2 linked regions of the Prochlorococcus marinus CUG1416 genome follow. The protein of the gene in region 2 interacts with the protein of the main gene of each other region in a pairwise test. Links are inferred from orthologs where the notes say so. Each region holds a gene or a part of one and is shown on either strand. Other genes may lie near its edges.

Region 1 (15,349 bases), on a different replicon or contig from region 2:
TCTGTTGGTTCTGAAAATTTGATTTAATTGTAGTTTTATTTGATTTCTTTTCTAATGTTTCAATAAATTCTTGAATTTCTCTATCTTCAAACCAAGAATCTAAATCCACTTCTTTTAAGTCAATATCTCTATAACCAACTAAAACATCATTCTCCAACCAATTTTTACAGAAAATACATATCGCCTCCAAGTTATTGCCTGGATAATTGTTAAGCCAATCTCGTAATTTTTCATCAGAACTGCTGGAGAACCTTGCAGAGGCCTTTTCAATATCTGCTAGTAGCAAGTCTAAACAACCAACAAGAGGCATTGAATCAAGACCTGATAAATTTAGTTTCTTTAATATCCTCCTCGCTTCAAATAATTTTTCCGGCTTTCTTCTTGAGAAACCAATTGCTGTCAAGGATAAAAAAGCTAAAAATCCTGCTTCTAATGATCCTCTTTTTTGTAATCCAAGAAACAAATCTATCTGTTCTTGAACAGTCAAATATGGCTTAATTTGTTGAAAAAAAGCTTCAAACTCTTGTTGATTTAAATAATTTCCATATTCAGATTTATTATTACCTTCTAAACCACCTCTTTTAACTATTAAATTTTCCAACATACTTAAACCTTTTTTATGAGACTCCTGATCATTTAAATCCCTACTAAGGAGATCTAGAATCCTGAAAGGAAGCAGAGAAACCAAGTCTTCTTCAAGATCTTTCCTTATTTCTCCAAGCTTTCCCATTCTTTGCAGAAGTTGAATACCTTCATGTAAAAAATCTGCAGCGTTTGAATAGGATCTAAGCTGTTGTTCTTGTATCGCAGAATCTCTTGATGTTAAAGCAGCCAATAAAGTTAAATCAGCTTCTCGACTACTGCCTAAAGCTGGGGTTTGTGGAGGCTGCAAAGCTTTTCTTGTGATTTTAAAAGCTTCTTTAGGTGAACCTGATTCCCAAAGAAGTATTAACCCCGCTACTTCTCTATTTGAAGAAAACTCTAATCCAGAGGCTCCATTAAGTAACAAATTTTCGTATTCTCTCCTACTTTCTGGATCTGTGAGCAAATCAGCAGTTAAACGAAGCAACTCTGATCTTTGGGTTAGAACTTCATAAGTAAAACCTTCATCAGGAGTTTTATCTAACCTTAACTGAAACGCCCTTAATATTTCCTCAGATGTTGCGGAGGGGCTTACGCCAATTAAACGAAAATGGTCTAAAGGAAGTTCCAAACAAATATCCTATTGAAAAATTCTTAGACAAATTTTATCAAGTTAAAAACTTTTTTTCATAAGGTCTTACAGAGTTATTAAAAAAAATCATGAAAATCGACCTTCACAGCTTAGAATGTTAACAAATCAAAACTTCAATAAGGTATTTTCTTGGAAACACACGTAGAGAGAATCTCAAATCTTCAAGACATAAAAAAAGCCCAATTAGATCGAGAAACAGGATTATTTCTTTATGAAGATATGACACTTGGTCGAAGATTCGAAGATAAGTGTGCAGAAATGTACTATAGGGGGAAAATGTTTGGTTTCGTTCATTTATATAACGGTCAAGAGGCAATTAGCACTGGAGTAATTGGCGCCATGAAAAAGAAACATGATTGGTTTTGTAGCACCTACCGCGATCATGTTCATGCACTAAGTGCAGGTGTTCCCTCTTTTGAAGTTATGAGTGAACTTTTTGGTAAAGCTACAGGTTGTAGTAAAGGCCGAGGAGGGTCCATGCACTTATTTTCACGAGAGCATCACTTATTGGGAGGATATGCATTTATTGGAGAAGGCATACCAGTGGCTTTAGGAGCAGCCTTTTCAAGCAAATATAAAAAGGAAGTTCTTGGGAATAATAATAGTGATGCAGTAACTGCGGCATTCTTTGGAGATGGAACTTGCAATAATGGACAGTTTTTTGAATGTTTAAATATGGCCCAATTATGGAAATTACCTATAATTTTTGTTGTTGAGAATAATAAATGGGCTATTGGTATGGCTCACGATAGAGCAACCAGCAATCCCGAAATCTGGAGAAAAGCCTCTGCTTTTGGCATGCATGGTGAGGAAGTTGATGGGATGGATGTATTAGCAGTAAGAGGGGCAGCACAAAGAGCAATTAAACGAGCTAGGGCAGGAGAGGGGCCCACTCTTTTAGAATGCTTAACTTACAGATATAGAGGTCATTCTCTTGCAGATCCTGATGAATTAAGGGCAGAAAAAGAGAAGGAGTTTTGGGGCAAAAGAGATCCAATTAAGAAATTAGCCAAAGAAATTATTGAGGGTAAATTCGCAACCCAAGAAGAATTAAAAAATATTGAAAAGAAAATAGATAAAGAGATAACTGATTCTGTTAAAGATGCTTTAGATTCACCTGAACCACCTTCAGAAGAATTAACTAAATATATTTGGGCTGAAGATTAGATTAAATAGTACTAGGTAATTTTCTGGTTAAATTTCTTAATTTTCTTAATGCCTTCAATTCAACTTGTCTTACTCTCTCCCTAGAAACTTCTAATAATCTACCTATTTCTGCAAGTGTATGCCTCTCATTTCCATCTAGTCCAAACCTTAATTTAAGAACATGTTGTTCTTGCTCGCTTAGGTGACTTAACCACTTCCCAAGTTGCTCTTGATGCATTTTCTGTTCAACTTGATCTAAAGGCTCTTCATTATTACTATCTGCAATTAAATCACCTAAAAAGCTCCTCCCATCATCACCATTAACTGGAGCATCTAAACTACTTGTTGATAAAGCTTGTCTTAAAACAGAATCTAATTCTTCCACATCAATTTCCATTGCTTCTGCAATTTCAATTCTGCTTGGCATAGCACCAAGTTTATGTGCCAGATCCCTACTAACTTTTCTTATAGATGCTAATCTTTCGCTTAAATGCACTGGTAAACGGATTGTTCGTGATTGACAAGCTATTGCTCTTGTCATACTTTGTCGAATCCACCAAAAAGCATAAGTAGAAAACTTATATCCCCTTGTCGGATCAAACTTTTCCACAGCCCTCTCCAAACCAAGAGAACCTTCTTGAACTAAATCAAGAAGTTCTAGACCTTTACCTTGGTATTTTTTTGCCACACTAACAACTAATCTTAAATTAGCTTTCATCATTCTCTCTTTAGCTCTTCTGCCAATTTTTATTGTTCTTTTTTGCTGCGTTGTAAATTCTTTAGTTTGTTCATTTAATTGACCATCTTCTGTGAGAATCATCATTTTCTGAACTTGATTTCCCAATTCAATCTCTTCAGCAGGTGTTAACAAAGGAACTCGCCCGATGTTCTGCAAATACCAACTAATCGGATCATTACTTCTTCTTCTTGGGGGTTCTGCTTGTGCTGGTATTGAGGAAACCATTTTTTTGACCTAAATAAGGTACTAAGACTCTCCTACACTTTTAATGAAATAGCCGAATATTTAATGCGCGCTTCAGATTTCAAGTAATATTTGTATATTTATGTGTTTAAAACTATAAATAACTCTCTTAAATTGTTTCTTTCAAGATATTTGTCTCGTTTTCTTATTTCTCATTAATTTCGATAATTCATCACCAATCGCATAAGCATTTGACCCAGTTTTACACTTTGATGCTGCGAATGAATGTAAAAGTACGTATTTAGCAAAAAAATCAGTCTTTATATTTCTACAAAACGTCAAATCAATCGCAGAACTGCCAGCTACAAATCCGGATAAAAGATCACCTAATCCAGCTCTAGCCGTCTGAGAATCAGTTCCAAAAAGTTGCCATGCTTTTTGATCATCAGCGACTATGCTATTAGCTCCCTTCAACAAAACACTTATATTAAATTCTTTGGCCGCTTTAAGAGCTAGTCCAACATTAGTCTCACCTTTTATATGAGGAAATAACCTTGAAAATTCTTTGGTATGAGGTGTAATCCATGTTTTAAATTTTCTCTCTAAAAAGAATTTTGATCCTAATTTAGATTCCGAAATCCTATTGAGTGCATCTGCATCCAAGATCAATAATCCTTCAAAACTTAAAAGATAGTCTTTTGATTTTTCCCAATCATCATAATCAATTCCTATGCCTGGGCCTAAAGCTAATGAATCAAATGCACTTAAATCAATATTTTTTAATACACTTGATAAGGATGCATTTCCATTTTGATTAGATTGCATAGTTCCTTTTAAAACTATTTCTGGGGCAACTTGCCAAATAGATTCAGCAACTAACTCAGGCAAGACCGCAGAGATAAATCCTGCTCCACTTGATATGGCCCCTTTTAATGCTAAGTATGCTGCGCCAGGATATTTTTCACTTCCCGCGATTAATAATGTTCTTCCCCTTTTATATTTATTGGAATTTTTTGGTAAAGAAGGTAAATCAATATTTTTTAAATCTTTGTAAGTAACCTTAAAAATCCTTCTATCAACTTTGGACAATTTACTAATAGGTACCCCTACATCTATATGGTTCAATTCTCCAATAAAAGGCAAAGCAGAATCTTGTATTAACCCAATTTTATTAAGACCTATAGCTAAAGTGTAGTCTGCCTTTACTGCATTATCTAAAAACGGCTTTCCTTTATTAGGACATAATCCTGTTGGAATATCAATACTTATTACCTTGCCATATTTATTATGAAATTTTTGATTAAATAGTTTGATTAATTTATTATCAACTATTCTTGTTTGATTATTACCAAAAACCGCATCAATCCATAGTTCTTTCCCATTTGCATTAGGGGGCTCTACTAATTTTGTAACACCAATAGATGTAAGATAATTAAGGTGGTTATTTGTTAATGTTTTTTTTATCGGGAATGGACACCATACCTGGACTAAAAAACCTTTCAAAAAAAGCTCTCTAGCTATTACGGCACCGTCCCCACCATTATGCCCAGGACCTATTAAAACAGTTATTCCATGCTTTAAAAGAGGTTTCCTTTTCAAGAGCCATCTACTAATTTGGATTCCAGCTTTTTCCATCAATGCTTCTTGTGGCATGCCATCAGAAAACATTTCTTTCTCTAATATCAACATTTGCTTTGAATCAACAATTAAATGTTTAGAGTCAATTGTTGGCCATACAATTTCGTTCATAATTAGTACAAAACAATTGAAGTACTGTTCAAAAAATTAAACTTCCATGTTAAAGACACAAAAGGATAAAAAATTAGAGAACTATTTTTCTACTAATAATAAAACTAAAAAGGAGAAAAATATTATTGTAGGTCTTTCTGGTGGCGTAGATAGTTCCCTTTCAGCTGCTCTTCTTGTTGAAAGAGGCTGGAATGTTGAGGGACTAACTCTTTGGCTAATGAAAGGACAAGGGTCCTGTTGTTCTGAAGGATTAGTAGATGCTGCTGGCCTTTGTGAAGATTTAGGAATTAACCATAAAATAATAGATTCAAGAGAAATATTCGAAAGAGAGGTGATTAAAAAAACTACTGAAAGCTACGAGAAAGGTTTCACTCCACTTCCATGTTCGATGTGCAACAAAAATGTGAAATTTGAAGAGATGCTTAATTACGCAATAACCAAAAAAGACTTTACTTATATTGCAACCGGACATTACGCAAGGCTGAAAAAATCATCTTATGCTGAAAAACTTGATTGCAAGAGCTTTATATTTAAGGAATTTCTTCTTCTAAGAGGTGCTGACGAGAACAAAGACCAAAGTTATTTTCTCTATTCTCTTTCACAAGAAGTACTGAGCAGATTAAAATTTCCTCTTGGTGAAATGAAAAAAGAAGAAACGAGGAAGGAAGCCCTGAGATTAGGCCTTAGAACTGCTCAAAAACCAGAAAGTCAAGATTTATGTTTAGTTGAGCATTATGGATCAATGCAGAGATTTATTGACAAGCACATTGAGCCCAAAGAAGGAGAAATTATTCATGTCAACGGTAAAGTCCTTGGGACACACAATGGTATTCAGCACTTTACGGTAGGCCAAAGAAAAGGTTTGGGCATTGCTTGGCCTGAACCATTATATGTAAAAAGTCTAGACAGAAAAAAAAACGTAGTGTACGTAGCTGATAAAAGTGATCTTTTTAATAGGGAAGCAATAATTAATAAGGTTAACTGGGTTTCAATCGAAGAGCCTAAGCAAGAGATAGAAGTAGAAGCACAAATCAGATATAGAAGTCATCCAGTAAAAGGCACTTTAATTCCTTTGAAAAATTCAGATAATCCAACTAAAACATTTAAATTAATTTTTGAAGAAAGTCAAAGTTCGGTAACGCCAGGACAAGCTGCAGTTTTTTATAAAGGAGAAATTTTATTAGGTGGTGGATTAATTAATTAATTTTCCAAAAGATATTTAATCCCATAAAAAATATAAACAAAAACAAAATAGGTTTATCTCCAAATTTTGTATAGAAAGTCTTTTCGGATGAAAAATTAGGGAACACTATTTCATTTTGCTCAACATTTAAATCAAGCATTTGAATTATTTTTCCATCATCCTGAACTAAACCCGAAGGGCCTGTGTTTGATACGAGTAAATTATTTTTCTTATTTTCAATACTTCTTAATCTCGCCAAAGATAGGAATTGATTAGACAGCTTAATTGGATAGGGATCTAAATTTGCTGCAGTTATTATTAGTGTTGCGCCACTATTAATAGCCTTTCTTATTTTCACTCCATCACTAATTTCGTAACAGATAGCTACTGCTAATGGAGGTGTAAATTTAGGATCGAAAAATCTTGAATCAGAACCTGGTTGAATTCCTCCTAGTGCAGATAATCCTCTTGAAAAACTATTTAGAAATCTAGGTATTTTTTCACCTAATGGAACAAGTCTATTTTTATCTATGAAAGAGGTAAAAGATTTATCTCCAATTTTAAATCCCAGTAAAGAGCTTCTTAACTCATTCTCGTAATTTCTGAAACCTCCTGCCAAAGTATTAACCTTAATGCCTTTAGGTAAATAAAAATTATTAGTTAGAGTTCCTTCAGGAGCAACAAGAAGTTTTGCTTGATTGGCTAAAGCATATTCTTGAGCGATAGATTGTTTTTCTTTAATAAACTCATTATCTATTTTTAATTTTTCTCTTGTTGGGATATTTGTTTGCCAAATAGCTACTGGATATTCATAATCTCTTTTTATTGGAGTTGTTAAACCTCCTAATAAATGTAAGAAAACAATAACCAAAAGTCCAAAAATAAATATTTTTTTAAAATGAAGTTTTCTTCTCCATTTTCCGTGACTAAAAAAAATCCAAAATCCAATCAATATTTGTACTACACATAAACCACTTGCACCAATCCATCTTGCCAAACCAGCAAGATAAATATCACCTGGGACTAGACTTTCACCTAAACCTATCCAGAAAAAAGGTGTTTGAGAAAGTATCAATTCACCAATCCCCCAAATCAAAGATAAAAAGAATACTTTTATGGTTAAAGGCATAATTTTCATTTTAAAAACATCCTCTTTCCAGAGAATCATTTCAACTAACAGCCCCCATAAATAAACTAATAACCCACCCCAAAAAGCACAAAATAATAATATTGAAATGGCAATTATTAAACTTGCAAACCATGAAAAACCGAGCCATGTCAATGGATGAAGATCATATAACCATGAATGACTTATCAAAACAAAGAAAAAGCCCCACCAAAAATTTGCTATTTTTCTTTCACTTCCCTCCCATAAAATAAATAAAGATATCGGCATAAAAATCAGCCAAAAGTGAGTTGAGACTGAAATTCCTCCTAAAATCCCACCTAAACAAGGGTAAAAATATTGTCTTAAACTTTTAATTTGAGTCGGGATTAACAATCTAAAATTACTAAATTAAATTTATAATCACGCTTTTATTGTACCTTTATTCTGTAAACTTAGTTTTAGTAACTTTCAAAATTTAAGTGAGAGAAGTCTTTATTAGTTTTGCAGTTTTTGTTTTTTGTGTTTCATTAACTCTTTTCAGTCAATTTAATTCACCCCAAGTTGTTAATGCTGCCGAATCAGAAACTCAGTTAATTCAAAAAACACCTGTTGCAAAATCATCAAATGTTTCAAATAATAATTTATTTGAGCTAGACCCATCAGATCCAAATCCTATACTTTTCGCTATGGCAGAAGAAACACAATCAGAAAGCAATTCAAGGACTACAGAAAGTGGTCTAATTATTTCGGATATCGTAAATGGGGAAGGAGATGAAGCTACTGCTGGGCAAACAGTGAGTGTAAATTATACAGGAACTCTAGAAGACGGTACACAATTTGACACCAGTATCGGCAGAGCTCCATTCAGCTTTCCCTTAGGTGCTGGACGAGTAATAAAAGGTTGGGACGAAGGTGTCGCCGGCATGAAAGTTGGAGGAAAAAGAAAATTAACAATACCTCCGGAACTTGGATACGGATCAAGAGGGGCAGGAAGTGTTATACCCGCCAATGCAACTTTGATATTTGAAGTTGAATTATTAAAAGTCAATTAAATTAAGTAAGAAAAATATCTAAGACTTTTCAATTTAGTTAATCTCCAAGTAATATATATACAACATCAAATATTTGAAATGTTAAGTAAATTCATCAATTCTTTTCTAGATAAAAAATCCCCAATGACAGTCCATGCTCACTGTGATGGTCCTTGTGGTGTTTATGATCCAGCATCTACCAGAGTTGCTGCTGAAGCAGTTTTATCAATGACAAAAAAACTTATTGCATTAGAAGCTCCTTCTAGCACTGATTCAGCAGAGTGGGCTACATACAGTAATACATTTTCTAGATATGTTGCAGTTAAAGAAGAGCAAGCAAAAGAAACAAAGAAAGAAATTCTAATTTTGTGGACAGATTACTTTAAACCAGTTCACTTAGAAACTTATCCAGACTTACATGAAACCATTTGGAAGGCGGCCAAATTATGCAGTGCATGCAAAGTTAATATTGATTTAGCTCAAGCTGAAGAACTCATGAGTTATGTAGAAAAGATTCATAATATTTTCTGGGCTTCAAAAGGAAGATCAGACGCTTTTGTAAAAGCTAGTTAATCAGAATTATTTTCAAAAGTTTATTTGACTTAATTTTATTTTTCTTAGGCTTAAGAAAAACCGCCATTATTAGCGGTGATTCTATGTTGCCTTCCCTCAAAGAAGGAGATATTGTATTTTTTAAAAATTATAAGGAAGGCAAATCAGATCCAAAACCTGGTCAAATAGTTATTTTTAATCATCCACTTAAGAACAAAAACCTCATCAAAAGAATAAATTTAGTGAATCAAAATACTATTGAAGTTTTTGGTGACAATATGGAATTTAGTGAAGATAGTAATAAATTTGGATTAGTAAATAACGAAAAAATCATTGGGATTGTAACCTCTAAACTAATCAGTTCTAAATTAAAAAGTTTTATTAATTCAAAAAGATAGAAGCACTTCTTTGAATCCAAAATAATCCCATGGAGAAGGAAAGCCCTCCTGCACCAGCTATTAATCTTTTAATAAATTTTTGACTTGCTTTAAAGGTCGTTAAAGATATTAAACAAGTAAAAAGATTCATACTTATTAATGAACCAATTAAATATGAAATCAAATAAAAGCAAGCACTTGTTAAAGGGAGAGCTAATGCAGGTAGAACTGCAAGAAAATGCGAACCTCCTGCTATACCATGGAGTAAGCCTAAACCTGTTAAAGCATGGGAGTGCTTATTAGTATTTTTTTGTTCCTTAACATGTAAATGAAAATGACGATGAGCAATCCCATTATCATGCTTGTGAGAGTGGGAATGCATACTTAATTGAAAAGAATTCTTAATAGCAAATACTCCAACAATTAGAAGAGAAATTCCAACTAGGAATTCAGCAATATTGGAGAATTTGTTTAATGGCGTAATGTCCTTTATAAAAATAGCGAGAAAAGCTAATAAGAGAACTCCAGAAGAGTGTCCTAAGCCCCATGAGAAACTATTTCCAAGAGCTTTTTTGGGATTATTAATAGCTACTGGCGCCATTGCTATTAGATGATCAGCACCACTAACTACATGCACAAATCCTGCAACGATACCGGTTAATATTACAGCCTGCATATATATTCAGTACATCTCAGTTTATTCAATTTTATAGCACGATTTGGAGTCAAAATTAATTTGAGTTAAATAATTTCTTGAAAGGTTTTTCAATATCACTTTCTCTCATAAAAGTTTCACCAATCAATACTCCCTTAATTCCAATAGATATAAGCGATTCTACGTCTTCTCTACAATTAATTCCGGATTCACTAATGGGAAGAATATTTTGTTTTAAAAATATATCTGAATATGTATTCATCAATTCTATTGATGTTTTTAAATCTGTTTTAAAAGTTTTTAAGTCCCTATTATTTATTCCAATCAAATTAAAAGATTTTAACTTTAATATCCTTTCTAATTCATTCTTGTTATGGACTTCAACAAGAACGCTCATCCTTAAATTATCAGCAATTTTTTTTAGATAAATTAAATCATCATCGCTTAAAATCGCCGCGATTAATAATATTGCATCAGCACCAGATACCCTTGCTTTATAAATCTGATAAGCAGAAATAATAAAATCTTTGCAGAGTAGAGGGAGATTAGTTGATTTCCTTACATTTTCAAGTATTTCGTAACTACCTTGAAAAAACCTTTTATCGGTTAATACTGAGATACATGATGCACCTAATCCTTGATAACAAGGCGCTATCTCTTCAGGATTAAATTTTTCTCTGATAACACCTTTACTTGGACTAGCTTTTTTTATTTCAGCAATAACTCCTGGTTTTATTTTCGACTCCAAGATACTTTCATAAAAATCTTTAGGAGCAGGAAGTTTACTAATCTTCTTTATTAGATCTTCCAAAGAAACTATTTTTTTAAAATTCTTAATTTCAAGGTCCTTATGCCATACAATTTCTTCGAGAATATTTTTTGCTTGTGCCTCTCTGTGAGGTACAGCATATTCTAAATTTTCTACCCTAACTGTTGGATTTGGTGGCCTGCGTCTTATTTCCATTAAGTATAAATTCTATTTTACTTGAGAAGCCGCTTGTTTATATGCGACCTCAACTACTTCACTAAGAGTGGGATGAGTATGTACTTCTGTAGATAATTCAATTACATCTTGATTCCTTGAAATGGCATTCGAAATTTCTTGAATCAAATCAGCTGCATGTAACCCAAAAATATGAGCACCTAATACTTTTCCATTATCTTTATTGAAAATCAACTTGAGCATTCCATCACTCTCCAATTCAGCCAATGCTTTTGAATTAGCCTTAAAGAAACTTTTGACAACTCCCAAAGTAAAATTTTCTTTTGCCGATATTTCTTTAGCTTCAGCTTCAGAGAGACCAACTGAACTTATCTCAGGATGAGTAAATGTTGCCGCAGGGATACTCTTATAATTAATTTCGAAGTTACCACCGCAAATATTATCAACAGCAATAGTACCTTGCGCTGCGGCTGTGTGGGCAAGCATTAGTTTACCAGTTACATCTCCAACAGCCCAAATGTTAGGTATTATTTTCTCACCATTTTTAACCCTCATTTGATCATCTATAGGAATGAAGCCTTTTACTGTTTCAATCCCAACAGATTCAAGATTTAAGTTATTACTATTAGGACTTCTACCAGTCGCAACTAGTACAGCGTCAACTTCTAAAGTTTCTATAACTTCTTTAGATTCTGCATCCGTCAGTTCTATTTTAACAGGACATCCAGGTGTTATTTTTGTCGCAAAGACATTTGATTTTGTATCTATATCTCTTGATTGAATAAGGTTCTTCTTAGCAATTTTTGCAATGTCTGGATCAAATGTTGGCATAATATTCTCCAAAGCCTCGATCATGGTAACTTCACAACCTAGCGCGGTATAAACATCAGCAAATTCCAATCCTATATATCCGCTTCCAATAATAGCTATCCATCTTGGTAGCCACTCAAGTTTAACCGCATCATCACTAGTAAATACAGTCCTATTATCCAAAGAAATTCCACGAGGAACAAAAGGAGAAGAACCAGTTGCTATAACAACATTCTTACAAGTGAAAATTTTATCAATTCCGTTTTTATCTCTCACACCCACTTTTTGATTTCCTTGAAGTCTTCCAATGCCCAAAATAATTTCAACTCCACTCCTTTTGAGAGTTTTTGTTAAATTTTCTCTAACATTTAAAACTAAATTATTTGCATGATCTGCAATTTTTGATCTCTCAAACCTTACTGGTGACGCATGAATACCAAATTTAGCTAAATGTTCATAATCAGCAATTTCTCTAACTTTTCCACTTGCAGCCAAAAGAGCTTTAGAGGGGACACAACCCTTGTTAACACAAGTGCCTCCCATATCAGAAGATTCTACTATTGCGACTTTTAGTCCCTTAGCAGCAGCATGTTTAGCCGCATCAAAACCTCCATACCCTGCTCCTATTACGATTAAATCAAAATCAAAACTTGAATCAGTCACTTTTTATCTCTGTATTTAGAAGTGTATGCGACTCTTTTTCGTTCTAATAATAATGGAACTGCAACACAAGCCACATTCAATGATTCTACAAGCTCACTATGCGGAATTGAAATTGTTTCATTAAAAGCTTCTTGAATTTTTTTATGAATTCCTTCACCTTCATTACCCAAAATCAATGCTGTACGTTTAGTCCAATCAATTTCCCAGTAGGGCTTTGAAGATTTTTTCTTGTGACTACTAGTAGAAAATATCTTAAACCCAACATTTGACAATTCACATAAAGAATTTAATAAAGAATTTATTATTTCTTCTTCATTACCCTCAAATCTTAGAAATGGGAGGTGAAAGACGGCACCAGATGATGCTCTTAATACCTTTTGATTTAATGGGTGCGCGCCTCCAGCTAAAAAAATTGAATTGACCCCAGCAGCTAGAGCCGTTCTAAAAAGATTTCCCATATTTCCAGGATCTTGAATCCTATCAAGAACAAGAACCAAATCATCTTTACTATTAAATTGATAATTAGGTATTGATGAGATTTCGACTAATGCTGCGATGCCATCTGGATTAATTGTTGAAATTGCAGAAGCCAAAACCTCATCTGAGACAATAGTTATTAATGATTGATCAAATTTTTTGCTAAGACTTTGATTCTTTTTAAGCCATTTATCAGTAACTAAAAGTTTGGAGGGAGCATTTCCAGAATTCAACAATTCTTCTATGAGATGAGTACCCTCTATGCAAAAAAAGTTTTTATCTTTGCGAGAAGATCCGCTTTTAAATGATCTAAATCTTTTAACTAGATTATTGTTTTTACTAGTTATTTTTAAAAAAGTATTTTCTATGAGGAATTTTAAAATTTTTTTATCATTTACATTTTAATTTCCATTAAAGTATTGAACAATATTTTTTAAATTTTAATTTCCCAAAAATTGAATAATACATTTTTACTTTTAATTAATATTCAGGACGTTACATAGGGTGGACTTAAGAATATTAGTTTGTCATTATAAATCTAATAAATTAAATCTTAATGATTTGCGTAAGCAAAAAGAAGTCATATCTTAAATCGCAAAATTTAAAGATTTTTGGCCAAGGTAAATTAAATGGAAGAGTTAAAATAAGTGGTGCGAAAAATTCAGCCTTGGTTTTGCTGGCGGCATCATTACTAACTAATGAAAGAATAATTCTTGAGAATGTTCCCCGTCTTACTGATATTGAAAAAATGGGAAATATTCTTAAGAATTTAGGAGTTAATTTGGTAGATAAAAACAATAAAATAGAGATAGATTCAAAAAATATTTCCGTTAAAGAACTTCCTTATGAACTTGTTAATGGACTAAGAGCTAGTTTCTTTTGTATTGGAGCTCTATTAAGTAAATTTGGAGAGGCTAAAGTCCCCTTACCTGGAGGTTGCAATATTGGTTCAAGGCCAATTGATGAGCACATTAATGGACTTAAAGCATTAGGTGCAGAAATTCTCATTGAAGAAGAAATTGTCAAGGCAAAAATAAAAGGAAAGAAAAATAAACTTTATGGTACTGATATCAAATTAAAGTGTCCAAGCGTAGGGGCAACTGAAACTTTAATAATGGCTGCATCTCTAGCCGAGGGACGGACTACTATTGAGAATGCTGCAAGAGAGCCCGAAATTCAGGATTTATGTCAAATGCTTAATAAAATGGGAGCAAAAATTTACGACGCTGGTAAAGAAAAAATAATTATTGATGGTGTTAATAAACTTGGTGGTTGTACGCATAAAGTAATTCCAGACAGAATAGAAGCTGGAACTTTTCTAATAGCTGCTGCTGCAACTTCCTCCTCCATTACAATTTCTCCTGTTATTCCTATACATCTTGAAGCTGTTACGAATAAGCTTCAAGAGAGTGGGAGTAAAATTACTATTAAAGGTAATTCAATTAAAATCAAGGGTAAAGAGATTAAAGGAGTAGACATTGATACAGCCCCCTACCCAGGATTTCCTACTGATTTGCAGGCACCATTTACAGCTCTAATGACGATCGCCAATGGTGAATCCAGGATAACTGAAACAATTTTCGAAAACAGAATGAATCATATTCATTTACTAAAGAAAATGGGTGCAAGTATAAAATTAAATAAAAATGTAGCTTATATCAAAGGTGTTAAAACAATTAAGGGGATGGATCTAGTTGGCTCAGATCTAAGGTCATCAGCCGCATTAATAATTGCTGGTATTATCGCTAAAGGTATTAGTAAGGTCTATGGTTTAGAGCATTTGGATAGAGGTTATGAAAATTTTGAATCAAAGCTAAAAATGTTGGGTATTAAAATAGCGAGAGAGTTTAATAAAAGAACTCTTACTCGGAGTGAATGTAAAATTGATTCTGAACCTAAAGAAATTATAGATTTAAGAGTTGCTTAGTATACGAATAGAAATTTTTCAATTCTTAGGAAATTAATTTATACGTAAGCGATATTAATTAATGAAATAGAACCTAAAAATAGTAGAAACAACACTAAAAAGCGATTAGACCAAGTTTTATTTAAACCACTAAGTTTCAAATAATTCATACCCAAGTTCCACCATTAGAACCAAATGCTGTAAGAATAGTTACTGCAACAAAAAGGTAAGGGACAAATTTTAAAGATAATTTTTTAGCTTTAGTTTTAGACATTTAAAATTTTTCTTTTTAATATAACATAATGTTACTAAACATGAAGCTATCTCCTAAGAAAAAAGGCTTTTACTAGCTATTAGATACAAAGCTGTGCCATAAATGTTAAAAAATTCATTTTTATCTTACTTCTTGTCAGCAAATCCAAGAAATATGACTCTATGTTTTTATTAAAAAGATTTTAACTAATAAAAAATGTGATCTTGATCGCTTTTCCTTAACTACCAAACTCATAGTCAATAAGATGATTTTTGTTATAATAAAAAAGTTCATTATTTTTCAAAAGCCTTGGGAGCGTGGTGGAATTGGTAGACGCACC
Region 2 (15,399 bases):
ACGCTCTTGCAATACCTTCAGTATTTTTCTTAGGTGCTATTGCAGCTATGCAATTTATCAGACGTTAACTTTATTCATTATGCAAGTAAACGAAAATCCGAACAAAGTTCCTGTAGAACTTAATCGCACAAGCCTTTACCTAGGTTTATTATCAGTATTTGTTTTGGGAATTTTATTCTCCAGTTATTTCTTCAACTAAATTAAAATTATGAGTAAACTAAAAGGCCCCGATGGCAGAATTCCAGACAGGTTGCCAGATGGTAGACCAGCTGTAGCCTGGGAAAGAAGGTGGACTGAAGGCACCCTTCCACTATGGCTTGTTGCTACAGCAGGTGGAATTGCAGTAATATTCGTTTTAGGAATATTTTTCTATGGATCTTATAATGGAGTAGGTTCAGCTTAAATTATTAACTATTTTAAGTTAACTTTATAATATAAGTTCAATAAGAATCTATAAATATCTCTAACTTTTGCTTAGTAATGTTAGGGATATTTTCTTTTTGGGTTATCAATCCATCCTTTAATGCAAAATGAGACTTACTGTTCGGTCTTTCTTTTTCAATTACTTTCGCTACTTCAAAGATTATTTTATTAGCTACTTCAGTATTTGACTTAAGATTATCCAAAACCATTTCTACAGATACTTCTTGATGGGTTTGATGCCAGCAATCATAATCAGTTACCATAGATAATGAGGAGTAAGCTATCTCAGCCTCTTTTGCTAATCTTGCCTCAGTATGATTTGTCATGCCTATTATTGAACAGCCCCAGCTTCTATATAAATTAGATTCTGCTCGAGTTGAGAAAGCTGGCCCCTCCATGGCTAAATAAGTTCCTCCTTTATGTAATTGTCTTCCGCCAGGAATATTTTTTTCTCCGATCTCCCCCAATATTCTGCATAAATTGGTACAAAAGGGATCTCCCATCGTTACATGAGCTACAGCTCCATCATTAAAAAATGATGCAGGCCTATTTTTAGTTCTGTCTATAAATTGGTCAGGTACAACTATATCTAGTGGCCTAATTTGTTCTTGAAGAGAACCAACTGCTGATGGAGCGATAATCCATCGTACTCCCAATGATCTTAGAGCCCAAATATTAGCTTTGTAAGGAATTTCAGTGGGATTTAAACTATGTGTTATGCCATGTCTAGGAATGAATGCTATTTCTAAATTTTCAAGCTTAAATACTTTTATTGAATCAGAGGGTCTACCATAGGGAGTATCTATGTCTATTTCTCTTAAATAATCTATGTTATCCATTGAGTAAAATCCACTCCCTCCTATTACTCCTAATCTTGAATTCTTAATTGGTAATAAATGTTCTTTATGCATTGTGATGTAAATGACTTGTAATCATCTAGTACTAATTGGAGGAGGACACACAAATGTTCTTTTAATTAAGAAATGGTTAATGAGTCCGGAATTAATACCAGAAATCCCTGTTTCAATTATATCTAGAGATTCTTATTTGGTTTATTCAGCGATGTTCCCATCTGTGATTTCAAAATCAATTTCTTTAGAAGAAAGTTTAATTGATATAAAATCTTTAGCAAACAATGCAAAAATATCTTTTATACAAGAAGAAGTAAAGGATATTGATTTTAATTTAAAGACAATTGTTTTAAGTAATAGACCCCCAGTGGATTTTTCGAAGTTGGTACTTAATTATGGAAGTGAAACAAAAATACCGAGAGAATTTGAGACCCTATTAGAGAATCGAAATGCTTTTCCAATTAAACCTTTTCTGAGAGCTTATGAATTGATACAACAGGAAGATATTTTTGATTCGGTTAAAGAACTTCCTTTCGTAATTGTTGGGAGCGGTCTTGCTGCAATTGAGGTCTCGTATGCTTTGAGAAAAAGATGGAGATTTAGACACTTAAAGCTATTATGTGATTCAACAAAAATTAATAATAAGATTCTAAAAAGTTTACGAAATTCAAATATTGAATTGGTTGACAATCTTGATTCTGATTATGGCAAGATTCTTTTATGTACTGGAAATAAATCTCCATTATGGATACAAAAAAAACTATTAGACTCTGACTCAAATGGCAGAATATTCATAAATCACAATTTGCAGTTGAAAAGTGTCTCCGGGATCTTTGCTGCAGGCGATTGCGCAGTAATAGATTCATCAAAGAGACCTGCATCTGGTATTTTTGCAGTAAAAGTGGTAAATACACTAGTCCATAACCTAAAAAAAGAGATAGAAGGTAGATCTTTAAAAAAATGGTTTCCACAAAGGTTCGGATTGCAAATAGTTAATGTATTTCCAAGCCAATATCCAAAGGCTTTTGCTATTTATCGCAATTTTGTTTTTGGTCCTTCTTTTTTTATTTGGTTTTTAAAGCATAAAATTGATCTGAACTTTATTCAAAAGTTCCGCTCAAAAAGACTAATTATGCTTAATGGTGGAAAAAATATTTCATTGAATGATTGTAGGGGATGTGCGGCGAAAATTCCTCAGTTTGTTTTGAATAAATCTTTAATAAATTCAAATTTAGATAGCTTAGCTTCATCCCCTGAGGATTCAGTTCAGATCTATAACAATGGTCAAGATCGTATCTTACAAAGTGTAGATGGATTTCCTGCTTTGGTAAGTGATCCTTGGCTCAATGCAAAAATTACTACTTTGCATGCATGCTCAGATTTGTGGGCCTGTGGCGCAAAACTGTCATCTGCGCAGGCTTTGATATCATTGCCAAAAGTTGAAAGAGAATTTCAGAGTTACCTCTTTTCTCAATGCCTTCAGGGGATTAAGTCAACAGTTGAGGATCAAGGAGGTGAACTAATGGGAGGCCATACTTACGAGGCAAGAAGTTTAGTAAATAAACCTTATTCACTAGGAATAGATATTTCATTAACTGTTCAGGGGATCTTGAAAAGTGGAGCAAAACCATGGTTGAAATCTGGAATGAATGATGGAGATGTCCTTATGATGTCTAGACCACTGGGAGTTGGGATTTACTTCGCGGGGCAAATGCAAAATATTAATATGCCAAGTAGTTCTTCTGAAATAATGAAGAATTTAGTCAAGAGTCAGCAAAATTTGATCGATGAGATTTATTTTCTTCAAGATCAATTTAGAGAATCATTAGTCAATGCTGCTACTGATATTACTGGATATGGATTTATTGGACATCTTAAAGAGATGGTTGAATCATCTAACTTGTTTAGGGAAACAAATAATCTAGAGCCTATAAAAGTTTTATTAGATTTATTGGCATTTAAAGCCTATCCTGGAGTTTTTGATTTAATAAGAAGAAATATTAAAAGTACTTTTTTTGAATCAAATAAAGAAATTTTTGACAAAATTTACAAAAGAAATCAGCAAAAAAGGATAATTAATTTTTTAAATAAAAATTCATTAGATAAAGAGACCTTTAGCGAAAGAATTTCATTACTATTAGATCCCCAAACATGTGGCCCCTTGTTGATTAGTTGCAACCCTAAATATGAAAATTCTTTAAAAGATAAATGGTATAAGGTTGGAAAAGTTGTAAAAATGTAATTAATTTCTATTTAACTTGTCAATTTCCAAATATCTTAATCTTTTGATTTCCTTTCCCATTTCTTTCCCTGGTTCCCACCCTTCTTTTTTTAATATCTCTCCATCTTTTTCAGATTTTATGTATTTGTAAGTAAATAGCCACTTAAATAAGTTTCGCCAAAATACACCCCCATCACAAATTAATAATTTGACTGTTTCGTCATTAAGGTTTCTCTTCTCAATAAATTCTGTCCAACTTGACGGAGAATAATGTATGTATTTATCTTGCTTGGTTTTGAATATCTTTTTTATATTTGTATAATCTTCTAATATTTTCTTCTCACTATTATTGATCAAAAATCTTTGACATGCTTTCTCTAAATCGTCTGCATCTTTTAACAAGAATAGAATATAACTTCCATTCAACTTTTTGATCCAATTTAGTCCCCTGAAAAACCTCTTATCGACTTGAATATTTTCATTTAATATTGAGATAATTCCCCATTGATGAATTATCGAAATTACATTATTCAAGTTATCGTGTTTGTATATTTCAGCTAGTTCCATCCTTATTCGTATGCCAAGTGCAGGAGGGAAAATCATTTTCTGATGAGTTTCTGAACTTTTCCAAGGCCATTGTCTAACTGTTTCTTGAGATTGTTTAAGAGAATTATTTGAAATATTGAAATCTAACCTTGAAGCATATTTTGCACATCTAATTAATCTACTAGGATCATCTGAAATACTTTTATTGTGAAGTAGGTTCAATTTTTTGCTTTTTATATCAGAAATTCCTCCATAAAGATCATAGATTTTCCTGTTCGAGACCTCGAAGGCTATTGAATTTATAGTGAAATCTCTCCTTTTAAGATCCTCCTCAATAGTACTTTTAGTTACTGTGGGATTTAAGCCTGGAGCAGAATAAATCTCTTTTCTTGCAGAAGCAATATCAATTTTATAGTCATTAATATTTATTTCTACTGTGTTGTATAAATTAAATTCCTTGATTAAACATAAATCTACATTTACAATATTTTTTTTTATAAATTTTGCCAGAGAAATAGAGGAGCCTTCTATAACAAGATCTATATCTACAGGCTTAGAAAAAGATTCTTTGTGGAATTTACTAATTAATAAATCTCTTAAATAACCACCAACAAAAGCTACTTTAGTATTGTTATTAGATGCTATGTATTTAGTAATTAGGTTATATAAATTAAATGGAGTTTTGATTAATTCACCTTGGATGTAATTAGAGATATCGTTCATGAGTTTTAACTTATATAACGAATTGGAGCTAATCTGGGATCTAGAATTTTACTTCCTTTATCACCAAATTTTACTGCTAAAGATATTTTTTCCCCACTCCCAAAAATATGTATGATTTCACCTTTCCCAAATTTTGAGTGAATTAGCTTATCTCCAACTATCCAGCTCTTCCCTTTACTGGGTCCCGAATATAATTTCCTTACTGCATTTATTGGTTTGTTGACAAATTCATTTGGATTGTTTCGATCAACTCTTGTTAAACGATTAAGATGCAAATCTCTTCTAATTGAAGCACCACCAGTTTGTGGTAATTCGCCATCCATTAAATCTTCAGGTATTTCTGAAAGAAATATTGAAGGAATTGTTGCTTCACGCATTCCACCCCATAATCTTCTTTCTCTGGCATGACTTAAGAAAACTCTTTCTTTAGCTCTAGTAATACCTACGTAGCATAATCTTCTTTCCTCTTCAAGAAGTGAGGGAGTATCTATTGATCTATGGCTAGGGAAGAGACCTTGTTCTAGCCCAGTGATAAAAACATTTTGAAATTCTAAACCTTTACTATTGTGCAGAGTCATAAGAGTTACAGAGTTGGGATTATTTTTCTTCGTATCATTATCAGTTGTTAAGGCTGCTGTAGAAAGAAATCCCTCTACATCTCCACTTTCTGTTTCTTCTTCATATTGAGTAGCTGCATTAATTAGTTCTTGTAAGTTATTTCTTCTATCTTCAGATTCTTCAGTCCCACTAGATAGCAGGTCACTTAAATAACCACTTTTTTCTAATATTAGTTGTAGTAGTTGAGCAGGGCCTGAATTTTCTAGATAACACAGTAGATCATTCATAACTTCAGTAAATTTATTAATTCCTTTTGATGATCTGCCTATTGTTTCTTCAATACTTTGCTTATCATTGATTACTTCCCATAATGGAATATTTAGCTTGTTAGATAATTCATTAAGTTTTTGAATAGTAGTCTTACCAATCCCTCTTCTAGGAACATTTATGATGCGTAAAAGACTAACGTTATCTGAAGAATTAACCAGAACTTTTAAATATGCTATCGCATCTTTAATTTCCCTTCTATCATAAAAACGCAATCCTCCGAAAATTGTATAAGGAATGCGCCACCTTACAAGAGATTCCTCTAATACTCTTGACTGAGCTCTGGTTCGATATAAAATTGCAAAATTTTTCCAAATTGGCTTCTGATTATAATTGTTTAGTGATTTAATTTTATTGGTAATTGCTTCTGCCTCGGAAATTTCATCATCACAGCTGAGTAACTTTAAAAGCTCCCCTTTTTCTTTAGTAGCCCTTAAAACTTTGTCAATTCTTTCAGAGTTGTTTTCAATTAGCGAGTTTGCAGCATCAAGGATATTAGATGATGACCTATAATTTTCCTCTAATTTAATTAAAGATGATTTTGTATCTTCATTAAGTGAAGTTTTAAAATCTTCTTGAAAACCAATTAGAATTCTGAAGTCAGCTGCTCTGAAACTATAAATACTTTGATCAGCATCTCCTACTACAAAAATTGATCTATCTTCCCAACTAAAGAATTTTTTTGGTTCAGTATTTCCAGCAGCAATTAATTTTATAAGTTCATATTGTGTTCTATTTGTATCTTGATATTCGTCAACCAAAATATGTTTAAATCTTTTGTGCCAGTAATCTCTGACTATATCATTTTGCCTCAATAAGAAAACAGGCAAAAGTAGAAGATCATCAAAGTCTAGAGAATTATTTTTTGAAAGCGAAATTCTATATCTCTTGTAGGCTTCTGCAACTGTTTTATCAAAATTATTATCTGCTTTTTCTAAAAGATCATTCGCAGTTAGGCATTGATTTTTAGCATTACTTATTATTCTTTTAATCTTTTTGGGATCATATCTTTTAGGGTCAAGATTCATATCTTGACTGATAATTTCTTTTACTAAAGTTTGAGAATCTGTTTCGTCGTAAATTGAAAATTGCCTTGTCCATTTTAGTCCTTCTGGATCAGTATATTTTTCAATATCGTATCTCAGAAGTCTTGAAAATAAAGAATGGAAAGTACCGATCCAAAGGTTCTGAAGCCTCTCTTGGTGAACGTTTGTTCTTAATTGATTTTGATCAATTTCTTTGAGAGTTGCCCAAGGCTGAGCAAATTGATTTAAGGCTAATTCTTGAGCTAGAAGAACCTCTAATCTTGCCTTCATTTCTTTAGCAGCTTTATTAGTAAAAGTAACCGCAAGAATGTTGTAGGGATCTATAGAATTGTTCTCAATAAGATTTGCAATTCTGTGGGTAAGAGCTTTTGTCTTTCCGCTGCCTGCACCTGCTACAACCAATAATGGTCCATAAACATGATTTACTGCTAGTAGTTGTTCATTATTTAAGGACTTAAAAAGAAAATTGTTAGTTTGAGACACTTTTGGAAGGGTTTTTCAGAAATCAGACTTTACTATGAGGTTCAGATTCCGTTTCAAGGTGTTCTAACGTTTTTTTTAAATTTATAAGTTCATTGTTGTTATTTATTATTTCTTCAAATTTATTTTGAGGCATTCTTAATTTTATACTTCGGTCAATAATTTCTTTTTGCAATCTCTTTTTATATGAGGAAATAAGTTTCTTTGATAATTTTAAATCTTGTTGATCCAAAACTTTATTAAAAACATAATTTCATATTAGCGGAAAAAAATTTTTTTTTGAATTATTTCAACTATCACTTTGGAATGAAGTTATTAATTAAGAAGCATTGCGTTAATTTTGAAATTGTATTGTTTTTACTAGCTTTGTACTAATCTTAAACTCTAACTTTAACTTTTTACTTCAGGAATGTCAGTTTCAAATAATAATCAACTATTGACTGCTGATAATAAATTAAATGATTTAAGAAACATAAAAGAATTTATTAATAGTGCAAATTCGAGATTAGATGCAATAACCTCAATAACCAATAATTCGCCTGCAATTGCAGCAGACGCTGTAACAGCAATGATTTGCGAAAATCAAGATTCAGTTAATTCAGAAATATCTTTAAATACAACTAACAAGATGTCCGTTTGTTTAAGAGATGGAGAAATAATACTAAGGATTGTTGCTTATCTTTTAATTTCTAATGACGAATCAGTTTTAGAAAAAAGTTGTTTGAAGGATCTTAAAAATACTTATCTTGCTCTTGGGGTACCTTTAAGCAATGCAAGAAGGGTTATTGAATTAATGCGAGATGCAACAATCTCTGATTTAAATACAACAGTTAATAATATGCAAGGAAAGACAGGATTTCTTACTAAATTAATATCTGAAACAGAGTTGCAATTTGCAAAGATAATTAATCTTTTAAACTAGCTAAATTTCTTATCTCTGAAGTATGGGACGTCTGTATTACTGAGTTGTTTGCGAGATTTCTAATAGTAGAAAATCTGGATCTTATGTGAGTAGATAAAAAGGAAATTCTCTCTTCGGAAACTGTTGATTTGTAAATAGTTGTAATGTGTAAATTATTTTGTTCATCAACAAAATAATTGGATGATGAAATAAAGGATTCTGTATAACCTTTATTTCGTAAAACAATTCCTGAATTTTCATCCTTGGGTAAAAATATCAAAATAGTTTCATCTTCCTCACTCATATTATCTTCTTCCCAATCACTAATAGCTTGCCATTTTATAGAAATGGCTGTGTTCTCTAGGTTTAAACTTAATTTGTAATTTTTAAAAATTTCAGGAACTTTTTTATTTTTTGAGTTGATATGTTTTATGTATATTTTACTAGTTGAGTTTTCAAATTCCTGAAAAGCTAATGTATGACTACTTCTTATGGACTTCCACTCTCCTATGCTTTTATCAATGAATTGATTAATTGTTGTTAGATTCTTCGTCAAGTTTATCTTCTACGGAATGATTTTCTGCTTTTTGAATCATTCTTACCATTGAATCCACCATTAATCTCTTTGCAGAAGTTACTTTTAATCCAGAAGGAGTTGTTGATATTTGTTCTCCAGGGCGATTATGTGAAGTTGGTCTAAATGGAGTCATCTAAGAACTTTAAAAAATTAATCGACTTCTATTCTTGCATGAATTCTTATTCAAATAGTTCTTGTTTGCAAAAATGTCATATCTCTCTTCTTTGATTACAGGATTTTTAACTCTTTTTTTATTTAGGAATTTTATTTTTTGCTAATCCTGAAATAGTAGCTAATGCAAACATGCCCAAAAGAGCTACTCCCAGAAATAATCCTGCTCCCTGACTAACACCGGCTCCTACAGCAACTAGTATGGAATCACTGATTAGAAGACTTATTAATAATGCTGGAGTGAATATTTTCCAGCGAGTTCCTCCAATACCAATTGCGTAGCTTAGAAAATCAAAAAGTCCAGTCATTAGTAGGCCTGTCATGAGAAAGAAATTTTCTTCTAGTTGGTTTTGATTAAAACTTTCAATTTTTTTCATCGCTTTTGGGCCTACTAAATTCCTTACAGGGACTCGCCCATATTTTCTTGCAATAAAGAAAGCAGCTTGGCAAAAAACGATATCAGAAAAGATAATTGTCATGTAACCTTTTTGAAACCCTAATAATGAACCCGCGAGAAGAGAATAAGCTGAACTTGGAAGAGCTGGTAAAATAATACTTACTCCTCTTAGTATGAAGATTCCAAATGGAGCCCAAATCCCCATACTCTCAATTTTGTTCCTTAGGGGTTCTATCCCATAATTTTGGATTAAATAAATCAATACAACAAATATTGCGATAAAAAAAACTACTGAGAGAAATTTCTGTATTTTATTCATTATTTTCTAGTAAATTTATTGGAAGTAAATTCTTAATTTAATATTTGATTGTATCTATAATAGAATTACTAATCAATAAAAATTTTTATAAATTTTTAATCTTATATTTACTCTCGATAAGAAATTTTTTTATTTCATAAGTATTCATGGTTAATTCTAAGAATAAAGTTAATTCAATATTTACTAGAAATAGCATTGGTTTAGTTCTTTCGATAATCTTTTCCCTGTGTATTTCAATAAAACAATCAAATGCTTTGCCTCATGAATGGGTTGGAGTCCCTAAAAGTGAATATGGAGAACAGTTATGGGATAGACAAAGTATTAAAAGGAATGAGGATGGTTCTGTGAGAGTATTGAGTAAATTTATTCCCAAGACAAAAACTGAAATTACTAAGGATATTCTTTACACAATGGATATAAATTGTTTTGAAAAGTCATTTAGAGACGTTGATGTCTCTATAGATCAAGTAAATAAAAATTTCAATGATTTAGCTGATTGGCAAGATCCAAATGGAGATAAATTGATTTTGGGCGTTATTGGTCAGGTCTGTAGAGTCGAAAACTAAGAATTTTCAATTATAAAAAATAAAATTACAAAAAAATCACGAGTCCCCATGTCATGAAAGTATAAAACCCCTTCTAGGAAGGGGTTTTAAAGGTGCCAGGACCCAGATTTGAACTGGGGACACGGCGATTTTCAGTCGCCTGCTCTACCAACTGAGCTATCCCGGCTCTAACCTATATACTTTAAATTAAGATGTGTAGTTTGTGAAACCCTTTTCATTAAAAATTTTATATCTTTATCAAATATCAAAAATTATTATTTTGAATTAATCGCTAATAAGGCAGTACCAAAAGAAGTGGTTTTATTACAAGAAAATATTGGTATATTTATAATTTTTTCTCTTATTTTTCTCCACTGAGGGTTTTTTGAACCTCCACCAATAGTAATAATTTTTTTTGGCAGTGAACCGGTTAGTTTGCCTAGTTCTTCCCATCCTTTCAATTCGATCTTAGCTAGCCCCTCAAATAATGCATGTAAATAAAGTGAGTCGCTTACTGGTCGAGGGCCAAGTATCGGCTCTAAATTAGAATTATTAACAGGAAATCTCTCTCCTTTACTATTAAGAGGTAAAAGATCCAAATAAGTGTTTTTCGATGGATTAATTTGTCGACTGAGTTCCTTTATTTCTAAATCAGAAAAGAACTTAGACAAGATGCCGCATCCAGCATTTGATGCTCCTCCACATATCCAATCGTCGTTTACTCTATGGATTGTAATTCCCTGTTTTTTTATAGGGTTATCAATAATTTTTTTAACCACTATTGTTGTTCCTAAAACTGTGAGACCATCTTCTTTCCCTAAACCTGCAGCTATTAAACCTGCATTAGAGTCAGTGGTGCCTGAGGTTAATATTAATTTCTTATTGAAGTTAAATCTCTCTGCCAAATCAGAATTTACTTGTCCAATAATTTTTCCACTTTTTACTATATGCGGTAGGCATTTTTGCCATGAAGTATTGAGATAGCTTTTTGGCCACGATTCTTTTTTTAGATCCCAACCAAGTTTTAGATTATTACCTTCTTCTCCATGAGTCCAGTCTTTTAAAAACCAACCAGTGATCCAATCAGATTGATGTCGTAAAAGTATATTTGTCCCGTATTTATCTATTAGTTTTAATGCTTTAGCAAGACTACTGTATGGAGTTCGCAGATGATCTTCTCCAAAAGTTAAGGATTCAAGAAGGATCTTATGTTCAATACATGCTTGGTCATAAGGTATTGCTTCTCCTATCGGATCTCCTCGCAAATTGGATGCTATTAAAGTTCCTGAGGTGCCGGAGATAGCCAATTTATTAAGGTTAATTTTTACCTCAATAGGTAAATTCACTAAGAGATTTTCACAAGAATTGATCCAAGAATTTGGATTTTTAAAGCTGTATGAATAAGGTACTGAATTTGAATATACTAATTTCTTATTAGGATTAATTATTGATATTCTTGCACCACTCGTTCCAAAATCTAACCCTCCATAAAAATTATCAGGCATAGAAAAAATATTTATAAAAAGATTTTGGAAGCCTCTGCTAATTTGGCTGCTTTTTCTTCTACATTTTCCCAAGGCAGCTCAAGATCTCTTCTGCCAAAATGTCCATAGGAGGCTGTCTTTCTAAAAAATTTTCCTCCCATTTTTTTTGGTAGATTTCTTAAGTTAAATTCTTTTATTATTGCTGCGGGTCTTAAATCAAAGTGCTCTTTAATTAGCTCAGTCAAATTAGCTTGTGAAATAACACCAGTATCAAAAGTTTCCACGAGAATGGAAATTGGTTTTGCTACTCCAATTGCATAACTTAATTGTACTTCCGCTTTTTTTGCCAGTTTTGCCTTAACTATGCTTTTAGCTACATAACGTGCTGCATAAGCGGCTGATCTATCTACTTTTGTGGGATCTTTGCCAGAAAATGCCCCACCTCCGTGTCTAGCATATCCACCATAAGTATCTACAATAATTTTTCTACCAGTTAGCCCAGCATCTCCTTGAGGCCCGCCTACGACAAATTTCCCCGTGGGGTTTACTAGAAATCTTGTTTTGCTAATGTTTGGTTTGATTTCTAAATCTTCAGTAGCAGGATTTACAACATGCGTCCATAAATCTTCCTTTATTCTTTTACGAATTTCTTCTTCGTTTGTTATTCCATCAATCTCAGGATTATGTTGAGTTGAAATTAAAATCGTATTAATAGAGACTGGCACCCCTTTTTCGTAATCAATGCTTACTTGAGTTTTACCATCAGGGAGTAGATAATTAAGGACTTCTTCATGTCTCACTTTGGCAAGTTGAATAGCTAATCTATGAGCTAAGCTAATCGGTAAGGGCATTAATTCAGGCGTCTCATCACATGCATAGCCGAACATTATGCCTTGGTCACCAGCTCCGGTATTATCTTCCAAGTCATCGTTAACATCATCTGCGTCGTTCACTCCTTGTGAAATATCTGGTGATTGCTCGTCAAGTGCTACTAAAACAGCACAACTATTTGCGTCAAAACCCCCTGCTCTATAGCCTTCATATCCAATTTCTTTAATTACATTTCTAACAAGTTTTATGTAATCGACTTTTGCTTTTGAAGTTATTTCTCCAGTAAGTAGACAAAGACCCGTGTTAACGACAGTTTCGCATGCAACTCTGCTTTCTGGATCTTCTGTTAATAAAGCATCTAAAACCGCGTCACTAATTTGATCACATATTTTGTCAGGGTGACCTTCAGTTACTGATTCAGAAGTGAAAATGAAATCACTCATTTATATATAATTTGTAAATATTAAACTTTATAATAATTTAGACTGTCGTTAGTAATCAATGATTGTAAATTTAGAAATGCTTGTTTAAAGATAAATAACCCTTTAGGTGCGATATCAAAGGGCAACGTAAATTAAGTGAATTTAAACTGTTTCAGCGGAAGCTGTGGCTATTTCCTCATTATCGTCAGTTTGTTCAAATAACATTTGCTTATATTTCGCAGCCATTTCTTCAGCTTTATTAAAAACTTTTTGAGGGTCGGTTAGCATATCGCCTGGCTCAGGTTCAAGTGCTTTTGTAGATAATGAAATTCTTCCTCTTTCTGAATCAAGGTCAATTATCATAACTTTCATTTGGTCATTTACATTTAAAACATTATGAGGAGTTTCGATATGTTCATGACTGATCTCAGAAATGTGCAACAGACCACTAACTCCTCCAATATCAATAAAAGCTCCATAAGGTTTAATACCTTTAACAGAACCTACAACTACTTCTCCCACCTCAAGTCTATTCATTTTTTTCTCAACCAAAGCTCTTCTATGACTTAGTACTAATCTGTTTCTCTCTTCATCAACTTCAAGAAATTTTAAAGGTAGGTACTCACCTTCTAAGTCATCTTTAATTTTTCGAGCACTTATATGAGAACCTGGGATAAAACCTCTTAAGCCTTCAACCCTCACAAGAGCTCCACCTCTGTTTGTCGCAAAAACTTCAGAATAAATAGTTGCATCTTCTTTTTGCAGTTGTCTAACTCTTTCCCATGCCCTTTGATATTCAATTCTTCTTATAGAAAGTGCTAATTGGCCATCTTCATTTTCTTCACTCATTATGAAAAATTCTCTGCTTTCTGAAGGTTGTAAAACATCATTTAGTCCTTCAACTTTATTTATTGAAACCTCCTGAACAGGCATAAAAGCAGCCGTCTTGGCACCTATATCTATCATGGCTCCTTTGGGTTCTAGAGCAAAAACGGTACCTTTTACTAGATCGCCAGGCTTGAAGTTATAATCATACTTACCCAATAGTGATGCAAATTCTTCTTGAGTGAATCCTGCATTATCAAAATCCGCATTTGTTCTACTAGAGGAAGAATCTGCGGAAGGAATATCTTTATTTTCGAATGATAACTCTTCCTCCTTTTGGGATAATGCATCATTATCTAATTCAGACGAATTTTTAATTTCTTTATCTTCAGAAAGTTCTTGAATTGTTTGGGAAGAATTTTCGTTCATTTGTTGCATCGCAGACTACCAAAGGTAGTTAGAAAGGAATGCTACTAGCCTGCAAACTAATAGCAAAAAATCATTTGTGTTATGTATTCTACACTTTAGGATGCTGAATTTTATAAAATTGAAGCTAATTGGTTTTTTGAAGTTCCTTTTAGAGATTCAAGAGTAGAAATAAAATCTTTTACCCCATTAAATTTTCTATATACAGAGGCATATCTTATATAGGCAACTTCGTTTTCCTTCCTAAGATTTTTAAGTATTAATTCTCCAATTTGTGAAGATTTAATATCTTTATTAGAATCCTGTATGATTTGTGATTCAATCCCATCTACAAAATTAATAATTGCTTCACTAGTGAAGGTGGTTTTTTCGCAAGCTCTTGATATGCCAGTAAATAATTTTTGTTTATCAAATAATTCTCTGCCCCCATCTTTTTTTATTACTGAAACTGGCATTGTTTCAACTCTTTCATAAGTTGTAAATCTAAAGTTGCAATTTAAGCACTCTCTCCTTCTGCGAACACTTTTACCACTATCAGCAGATCTTGATTCCAAAACTCTGCTATCTGTATTTTGACAGGTTGGACACTGCATGTAGTGAATTAATGTGAACTTTAACTCTTATAGTAGAGCAATATTTTCATTATGAAAAGTAAAAAAAAACCTCTTGATTAAAGAGGTTTTTTTTCTAAGTTCATTTTCTATCAAATTTAGGTGGATCTCTAAAGGCGACAGCAAAGAATAACGTGACAACTGCGAGAGTTAAAATAAGAACGTAAGCAAAAGCTTCCATAAGATTAAGTAATAAAGTTTAGTTTAAACCCTTCCTGGGATTCTTCTTGTGGTTTCGTCACCAAGCTTCTTGAATAAACCAAATTCAACTTGGTCACCAATCTCAGCGTCAATACCAGCAAAGGAATTTCTGTAAAGAGTTCTTGAAGCATGCCACCAGTGGCCAAACAAGAATAGCAATCCGAAACATAGATGTGCATATGTAAACCACGCTCTTGGAGAGCTTCGGAATACACCGTCAGATTTATAGGTTTCTCTGTCGAACTTGAATGCTTCTCCAAGCTGCGCCTTTCTAGCTAATCTTTTAACTACTGCAGGATCAGTAAATGTTTGCCCATTTAGGTCACCTCCATAAATAGTTGCAGTAACGCCAGTTTGTTCAAATGAATACTTTGCTTCAGCTCTTCTAAATGGAATATCAGCTCTTACATTGCCTTCTTTATCTTCTAGTATCACGGGGAAGTTTTCAAAGAAGTTAGGTATTCTTCTGACTTCTAAATCGTTACCTTCCTTGTCTTGAAAAGCAATGTGACCT

Evidence for each region.
Region 1: the proteins of HA146_RS01620 (region 2) and lpdA interact in binary tests that used the Escherichia coli proteins (3 or more experiments, as listed by UniProt). The link is inferred for Prochlorococcus marinus CUG1416 from one-to-one orthologs.

What each region holds. Positions count from the first base shown.
Region 1 is NZ_JAAORM010000005.1:187,690-203,038, forward strand. What follows is about bases 10,154-13,153. They hold lpdA (dihydrolipoyl dehydrogenase), read right to left. Parts: upstream 12,374-13,153; coding sequence 10,934-12,373; downstream 10,154-10,933. Other genes in these bases: trpC (indole-3-glycerol phosphate synthase TrpC), read right to left, coding at 10,154-10,921; HA146_RS07265 (TrmH family RNA methyltransferase), read right to left, coding at 12,370-13,153. In the rest of the region: HA146_RS07205 (IMS domain-containing protein), read right to left, coding at 1-1,213; pdhA (pyruvate dehydrogenase (acetyl-transferring) E1 component subunit alpha), read left to right, coding at 1,364-2,401; HA146_RS07215 (RpoD/SigA family RNA polymerase sigma factor), read right to left, coding at 2,403-3,344; HA146_RS07220 (NAD(P)H-hydrate dehydratase), read right to left, coding at 3,486-5,051; tRNA 2-thiouridine(34) synthase MnmA, read left to right, coding at 5,098-6,255; HA146_RS07230 (acyltransferase), read right to left, coding at 6,248-7,735; HA146_RS09660 (FKBP-type peptidyl-prolyl cis-trans isomerase), read left to right, coding at 7,822-8,394; sodN (superoxide dismutase, Ni), read left to right, coding at 8,473-8,946; sodX (nickel-type superoxide dismutase maturation protease), read left to right, coding at 8,979-9,323; HA146_RS07250 (hydantoin utilization protein A), read right to left, coding at 9,307-9,978; more of trpC, read right to left, coding at 10,034-10,153; more of HA146_RS07265, read right to left, coding at 13,154-13,233; murA (UDP-N-acetylglucosamine 1-carboxyvinyltransferase), read left to right, coding at 13,407-14,777. UniProt on the Escherichia coli protein: Lipoamide dehydrogenase is a component of the glycine cleavage system as well as of the alpha-ketoacid dehydrogenase complexes.
Region 2 is NZ_JAAORM010000002.1:68,446-83,844, forward strand. What follows is about bases 4,475-7,524. They hold HA146_RS01620 (UvrD-helicase domain-containing protein), read right to left. Parts: upstream 7,179-7,524; coding sequence 4,770-7,178; downstream 4,475-4,769. Other genes in these bases: HA146_RS01615 (CCA tRNA nucleotidyltransferase), read right to left, coding at 4,475-4,764; HA146_RS01625 (hypothetical protein), read right to left, coding at 7,201-7,407. Also shown: psbF (cytochrome b559 subunit beta), read left to right, coding at 1-68; HA146_RS01595 (photosystem II reaction center protein L), read left to right, coding at 80-199; HA146_RS01600 (photosystem II reaction center protein J), read left to right, coding at 209-403; mtnP (S-methyl-5'-thioadenosine phosphorylase), read right to left, coding at 441-1,334; selenide, water dikinase SelD, read left to right, coding at 1,345-3,516; more of HA146_RS01615, read right to left, coding at 3,517-4,474; HA146_RS01630 (R-phycoerythrin subunit beta), read left to right, coding at 7,585-8,097; HA146_RS01635 (phycobiliprotein lyase), read right to left, coding at 8,081-8,632; HA146_RS01640 (hypothetical protein), read right to left, coding at 8,607-8,786; HA146_RS01645 (TVP38/TMEM64 family protein), read right to left, coding at 8,905-9,540; HA146_RS01650 (hypothetical protein), read left to right, coding at 9,687-10,106; HA146_RS01660 (FGGY-family carbohydrate kinase), read right to left, coding at 10,361-11,590; metK (methionine adenosyltransferase), read right to left, coding at 11,602-12,843; HA146_RS01670 (30S ribosomal protein S1), read right to left, coding at 12,985-14,076; transcriptional regulator NrdR, read right to left, coding at 14,187-14,666; HA146_RS01680 (photosystem II reaction center protein T), read right to left, coding at 14,767-14,865; psbB (photosystem II chlorophyll-binding protein CP47), read right to left, coding at 14,889-15,399. UniProt on the Escherichia coli protein: A helicase with DNA-dependent ATPase activity. Unwinds DNA duplexes with 3'-5' polarity. Translocates on single-stranded DNA with 3'-5' polarity. Initiates unwinding more efficiently from a nicked substrate than double-stranded DNA.